Regions from separate parts of the Luteibacter sp. UNCMF366Tsu5.1 genome, predicted to be linked through region 2. Evidence: predicted binding sites of a transcription regulator. Region 2 holds the regulator's gene; each other region holds the start of a gene.

What was found. The regulator FliA, encoded in region 2, starts transcription of late flagellar genes. The targets are predictions, from matches to a motif close to TAAAGTTTNNCNNNCNNNGGCCGATAA.
Region 1: the regulator FliA is predicted to act here: its motif matches at 1,184-1,210, upstream of BT115_RS11405 (flagellar hook-length control protein FliK).
Region 3: the regulator FliA is predicted to act here: its motif matches at 1,310-1,336, upstream of BT115_RS04100 (methyl-accepting chemotaxis protein).

What each region holds. Positions count from the first base shown of each region.
Region 1 is NZ_FPIS01000002.1:498,292-500,558, reverse strand. It holds gene tgt (tRNA guanosine(34) transglycosylase Tgt) at 1-1,028, opposite strand, end outside; gene BT115_RS11405 (flagellar hook-length control protein FliK) at 1,267-2,267, shown strand, end outside.
Region 2 is NZ_FPIS01000001.1:1,522,550-1,524,816, forward strand. It holds gene BT115_RS06725 (protein phosphatase CheZ) at 1-73, opposite strand, end outside; gene cheY (chemotaxis response regulator CheY) at 83-484, opposite strand; gene BT115_RS06735 (RNA polymerase sigma factor FliA) at 544-1,275, opposite strand; gene BT115_RS06740 (P-loop NTPase) at 1,272-2,147, opposite strand; gene flhF (flagellar biosynthesis protein FlhF) at 2,197-2,267, opposite strand, start outside.
Region 3 is NZ_FPIS01000001.1:948,924-951,190, reverse strand. It holds gene BT115_RS04100 (methyl-accepting chemotaxis protein) at 1-1,272, opposite strand, end outside; partial or broken gene BT115_RS19035 (AraC family transcriptional regulator) at 1,942-2,267, shown strand, end outside.

The DNA of each region.
Region 1 (2,267 bases), on a different contig from region 2:
TGGTAGTGACGCAGGTTGTGCATCGTGGCGAGCTGACTGCCGAGGATCTCGTTGCAGCGGTCCAGGTGGCGCAGATAGGCGCGGGAGAAGCCGTTGGCGCAGGCATAGCAGTCGCAGCCTTCCTCGATCACCCGGGTATCCGCCGCGAACTTCGCGTTGCGGATGCGCAGCGTGCCCTCGGCCGTGAACAGGAAGCCGTTGCGGGCGTTGCGGGTGGGCATGACGCAGTCGAACATGTCGATGCCGCGGCGCACCGCTTCCACGATGTCCTCCGGCCGCCCCACGCCCATAAGGTAGCGCGGACGGTCCTTCGGCAGCATCGGCAGGGTGAAATCCAGCGTATGGTTGCGCTCGGCTTCCGGCTCGCCCACCGCCAGTCCGCCCACGGCGTAGCCGTCGAAGCCGATATCGATCAGGCGCTCGGCGGAGCGTCGGCGCAGGTGCTCGAAGGTGCTGCCCTGGACGATGCCGAACAGCGCATTGGGGTTGCGCAGGTCGTCGAACGCGCGGCGCGAACGCTCCGCCCAGCGTAGGCTGAGCTCCATGGAATCGGAAGCGACCTTGTCCGTCGCCGGGTACGGCGTGCACTCGTCGAAGATCATGGCGATGTCGGAATCCAGCACTTTCTGGATCCGCATCGATTCCTCGGGGGACAGGAATACCTTGGAACCGTCCACGGGCGAGGCGAAGGTCACCCCTTCCTCGGTGATCTTCCGCTTGTGCGCCAGCGAGAACACTTGGAACCCGCCCGAATCGGTAAGGATCGGCTTGTCCCAGCCGATAAAGCGGTGCAGGCCACCGAACTCGCCGACGATGTCGAGGCCGGGGCGAAGGAACAGGTGGAAGGTATTGCCGAGGATGATCTCCGCGCCGGTCTCAAGGACATCGCGCGGGGTCATCGCCTTCACGGAGCCATAGGTGCCCACGGGCATGAAAGCGGGGGTTTCTACCGTGCCACGGCCGAAACGGAGACGGCCGCGCCGGGCCGCGCCATCGGTGGCGAGGAGTTCGAAGGGAAGCTGGGTCATGCCGCTATTCTAGCGGCGTGAGTCGGCCCTTTGGGCCTGTAAGTCGCCGCCTGCGGCGGCTGTGAACCGTGAGCTGCCGCCCGCGAATGACCCACTTACGGTTCACAGGCCGCGTAGCGGCCGACTCACAGGCCCAAAGGGCCGACTCACACCCCTAAAGTTTCGCAAGTTCCCGCCGATTCCCTGTGTTACAGGAGCGTGCCCATTCGGGGCCCGCAGGGCCTCGGAGGACATCTCCTTGATCATCCAGCCGACCAGTCTCGCCGCCCAGTTGTGGGCCGGCGCGGCCGCGGGTACCACAGCCGCGGCGGACAGCTGGCGGGTCGGCGCCCTGTTGTCGGCGCGGGTGATGGGCCAGAACGATATCGGCAAGCTATTGCTGGAAATCGGCGGCTTGGCTGTGGAAGCCGACGCGGCCGGCACCCAGTTGCCCCCGCAGTTCCAGGTTCGGGTGCTTACCCAGGGGCCGCAGCCGCAACTCGAGGTCGTCCTCGGCAATACCGACGAACGGGTGGCAATGCAGGGCCTGCGCGAACGCCTGCCGCAGCAGAACGGCTACGCGCCTTTGCTCGGTGTGCTCGCCGCTCTCGGTCGCCGGCCGATCGCCCGCGTGCTGCCCGCGCCGTTGCGCGCGGCGCTGGCGACGCTGGAAGCCGCGATCAACAAGCCTGCGGACGTGAGTTCGCCATCCGGCATGAAGGAAGCCATCGCCAAGAGCGGCGCCTTCCTCGAAGCGCATCTCGCCGAGCGCAAGCAGGAAGCACCGGCCTCCGACGACTTCAAGGCCGCCCTGCTCGCCCTGCGTCGCACGCTGGCCGAACTTCCCGCCACACGGCCTGGCAACGCCGCCATGCCGCGCCCCACCAGTGACACACCGCCACCGCTCGCGCAGCGTCCCCTGGTCGCCCAATCGCGGGCGGCGGATCTGGCCGTCACCGAAGAAGACGTGGACGGCCTCGTCGGCCAGCTTCGTGCCGACACGCGCGCCGCACTCGCACGCGTCGAAATTGGTCAGCTCGAATCGCAACCGCAGGCCGGCCTGTGGATGATCGAAATCCCGCTGGCGGGCGTCCGGGGTTACGACGTGCTCCAGCTTCGCATCGAAGAAGGCAAGGCCGCGCCCGGTGAGGCCGAAGGCCCCTGGACCGTGGGCTTCGCCATCGATCCGCCGGCCCTCGGCGCCGTGCAGGGCGAAATCCAACTGCGCGTGCCTCGCGTGTCGGTACGCCTGTGGGCGCA
Region 2 (2,267 bases):
CGGGATCGTTCGCATCCAGCAGCTCGCGCAGTTCGGGCGCCACGTCGTGGCCAGGGGAAATCACGGTGTTCATGGTCGTTCCTTAGCCCGCGGCCGCGGCGAGTCGTTCGAAGATCTTGTCGAGTTTTTCCTTCAGCGTGACCGCCGTGAAGGGCTTGACGACGTAGCCGTTCACGCCGCTCTGTGCTGCCGCGATGATCTGATCGCGGTTGTTCTCCGCCGTCACCATCAGCACGGGCATGGCTTTCAGGGCGGCGTCGGCGCGAATGGCGCGGAGCAGGTCGATGCCGGTCATGTTCGGCATGTTCCAGTCCGTGACCACCAGGTCGAACGGCTGCGCGCGCAGCATCGCCAGCGCGGCATTACCGTCTTCGGCTTCCTGGATCAGGGTGTTGGTGAAGCCAAGCTCCACCAGCAGATTCCTGACGATGCGTCGCATGGTGGAAAAATCGTCCACCACGAGAATCTTCATGTTCTTGTCCAAAACGTTCTCTCCGCCTTGCTACCGCGTGTTCTTTTTCGGCGACGTCACGAAAGGTGCCGTCACTGCTTGTCTTTCCAGCCCGACATGCGTGCGCGGAGTCGAATCAGGGCCTGACCATGGATCTGGCATACCCGCGATTCGCTCACTCCCAACACCGCACCGATTTCCTTCAGGTTGAGTTCTTCGTCGTAGTACAGCGACATGACCAGCTTCTCGCGCTCGGGCAATCCGTCGATGGACTGCGCCAGTGCGCCACGCAGACCTTCCTGCTCGAACGTACCTTCCGGACCGGCCGCGTCCGGGTCAACCACGTCGATCGCCGCGCCTTCGTCGCCCTCGGGCGCCGTCAGGCTCAACAACCGCGCGCTCGCCGCGTCCGCCAGGATCTGGTTGTATTCCATGGCGTCGATGCCCAGCCGCTTCATCACTTCCGCGTCTTCGGCGTCGCCACCCGTCTCGTTCTCGATCTGCCTCGTCACCTCCGCAACCTCGCGCAACTTCCGGTGGACGGAGCGCGGGGTCCAATCCGTCTTGCGCAGTTCGTCCAGCATGGCGCCACGTATGCGGATACCCGCATAGGTTTCGAAGCTGGCCGCGCGAGTCGGCGAGTAATTTCTTGCGGCCTCAAGCAGCCCGATCATCCCGGCCTGCATCAGGTCGTTTGCATCCACGCTCGGCGGCAGCCGGCCCATCAGGTGATAGGCAATTCGGCGCACCAGCGGCGCGTGGGTCTTTACCAGTTCATCCGCTGGGATGCGCGTGATTTCAAGGTATTCGGTCGCGACGCTCACAGTGGTAGCCCTCCCCCCTGATGGGACCGTTCGGCGAAGAAGCCAATACGGCCCTGTGCACGGGGTTCGGGTTCACCCCATGTATCGACCGACCTGGCCAAATTCTTGAATCCGACCGCCGACCGGCTGCTGGGCCAGGCATCGACCACCGCCGACTGGCGGCGGATCGCCTGGCGCAGGTACTCGTCGTGCGGAACCATGCCCATGAAATCCAAGGAAACATCGAGAAAACGATTGGTCACCCGGGACAGCTTCTCGAAGAGCTGGCGCCCCTCCTGGGCGTGGCGAACCATGTTCGCCACGATGCGGAAGCGGTTGACCGCGAACTCGCGGCTCATGACCTTGATCAGGGCGTAGGCATCGGTGAGCGAGGCCGGCTCGTCGCAGACCACCACCACCACCTCGTCCGATGCCGCGGCGAACATGGAGACACTGTCCGAGATGCCCGCCGCCGTATCGACGATCAGGTACTCCGGCGCCAGCGGGTATTCGTCGAACGCCCGGATCACCGCCGCGTGCTCGATGTTCGGCAGCTGCGCCATGCGACGCGCGCCCGACGTGGCAGGGATCACCTTGAGGCCGTGTGCGGCCTGCAGGATGAGGTCTTCGATGCCGCACTCCCCTTCCAGCATGTGACCCAGGTGCCGGGTCGGCTGCAAGCCGAGCAGGACGTCGACGTTCGCCATGGCGAGATCGGCGTCGAGTAGAAGGACGTCACGGCCGCCCATCGCGAGCGCCATGCCGAGGTTGACCGCCACCGTGGTCTTGCCCACGCCGCCCTTGCCGCCGGCAATCGCGATGCTGCGGGTGGGGCGGCGATCGGCGAGCCAATGGAGCCCGGCGGCCTGGGTGGAATCGACGTGTGTGCTCATGAAGTAAGTCACTGCCGTGGGAGTCGGTTGCGGTTGAAGAGAAAGAGGGTCAAGCCAGGGCCGGCGCCACACCGCCGAAGCGGTCGGCGAGGATGGCGTCGTCGGGTTCGTCGCTACGCT
Region 3 (2,267 bases), 570 kb from region 2:
GATCTGGCTGCCCTGGGATGCGCGCTTTGCAGACTCGTTGATCAGCTTCGAGATTTCCTTGGAGGCCTGCGACGACCGCTCGGCAAGCTTGCGCACCTCGTCGGCGACGACGGAGAAGCCGAGGCCATGCTCGCCGGCACGCGCCGCTTCGATCGCTGCGTTGAAGGCGAGAAGGTTGGTCTGGCTGGCGATTTCACCGATGACCTTACTGATGTCACCGATGTCTTCCGACGACTTGTTGATCAGCTCCATCGCTTCGATGGACTTGCCAAGCGCCTTCGCGCCGCGCTCGGCTTCCTGCTGGGTGTCCTTGGCCAGCCGATCGGCGTTCTGCGAGTTGCTCGCGATGGAGCTGATGGATGCGGTCAGCTCCTCGATGGTGGCGTTCATCTCCTCCACGGTTGCGCCGAGCAGTTGCGCACCCGCGGCCATCTCATTGGACTGCTGGGCGATCTGGGTGGAGGCGGTGGAGAAGTCCGCGGCGCGGCGCTTCACCAGTTCTTCCAGTTCGCCCTGGAACGTGATGTCCGCAGCAAACTTGACGATCTTCCGCAGACGCCCATTGCCGTCGTAGATGGGGTTGTAGCTCGCCTGCAGCCAGACCCGGCGACCGCCCTTGGCGACACGGCGATAACGGCCGCGATCGAATTCACCGCGACGCAACCGTTCCCAGAACTCGGCGTACTCGGCGCTGGCGGTATAGGCGTCGTCGCAGAGCTTGCGGTGATGCTGGCCCACCAGCTCGTCGAGCGAGTAGCCGACTACCGCGAGGAAGTTCGCGTTGGCGGAAATGACATGGCCGCTGGGATCGAATTCGATCACGGCCTGCGACTTGTCGAGCGCCGTCATCTTCCCATCCAGCTCGGCGGTCTTATCGATCAGGGTGCTGATATCGGTCGCGAACTTGACGATCTTGTAAGGCTTGCCATCGCGGTCGAACACCGGGTTGTAGGAGGCGCTGAGCCATACCTCTCGGCCGTCCGCGGCGATGCGCTTGAATTCGCCGACCTCCGGATGGCCCGCACCGAGTCGCTCCCAGAATTGTTGGTATTCGTCTGCGGCGACGAACGCCGGCTCGCAGAACATGCGGTGATGGTGCCCAATCACCTGGTCGGCCGTATAGCCGAGCGTATTAAGAAAGTTTTGGTTCGCCGCGAGAATGTTCCCCTGCAGGTCGAATTCGATAATGGCCTGAACGCGGTGCAGTGCATCGCTCGTGGCCTTGAGGTCATTCACTTCTTGAGCGGCATTTGCACTTGCATTGCTGGCCATTTTCTTTCCCCGTCGCGTTTCGTTAGTGCCTACGGAGTTATCGCCGCAAAAACGGCAAACTTTAGGGCTATCTTGCTGAGTTGTAAGGCTAAGCTTATCCGAAGCTACGTGAAGGGGATGGCCCGTGGCGGGCCTTGATCGGCAGGCTGCGGAGCGAGTTTCAGTGCTTGCATTGTCGGCGAATAACCGTCAGAACCGTTTATTGGAGCGATATAAAAATTAGTGCTTGGGCAATTATTGTCGGTGTGCTTGGAACCTGGTTTTCGGCACCTTGTCACGCCGTGACTCCTTCGACATGAGGGCAGGCTGGGTTTCACCTCAGCTTTGTGAAAGATGCGGCGCGATGAGGCATCGGAAACACGTGCTCTCGACAGGAGAGCTGGACCGCTGGAGCCTTTCTCTTCCACGAGGAGAAGAGGCGGAGCGGAAGCGGTCGCAGACATGGTGCACCTTCAGCGCATGCGACCCGATGCGATGATGTTCTCGCCCGTGACCCATGACCTTGAGGGCCGCTTTAGTCACCATCAGCAGGCCTTTGACGTTCACGTTGAACATCTCGTCGAAGAGCACTTCGTCGAAGTCGGTCTATTCCATCGCCCGGCACGCCCTTGCAGCCCCCCCCTTCAAAAGGGGGGTGCTAGCGCGTCTGCTTGAGAGGACGAGGCAAAGCTCATGGACATTGCGGGGCCGCTCCAGGCGTTTAACGACGCTCGCCACGAGGATGGCTCACCGGCCTACGCCGTACGCCTGCTTTCCGAGCGAGGCGGCATGGTTCGGACAGACACCGGCGTACGGTTGGAAACACACCGGCTGGATCATCGCGCCGTAGAGGATGTCGACACCCTGCTGGTGGCCGGGGGTGACCTGCTTATGCCAGCTCACTCGACGGCTTCCCTTCGTGCGGCGCTCGGTCCACTGCTTGCCAAGCCGCGGCGGGTGGGTTCGGTATGCACGGGGGCGTTTGTTCTCGCCCAACTTGGGATGCTCGACGGACT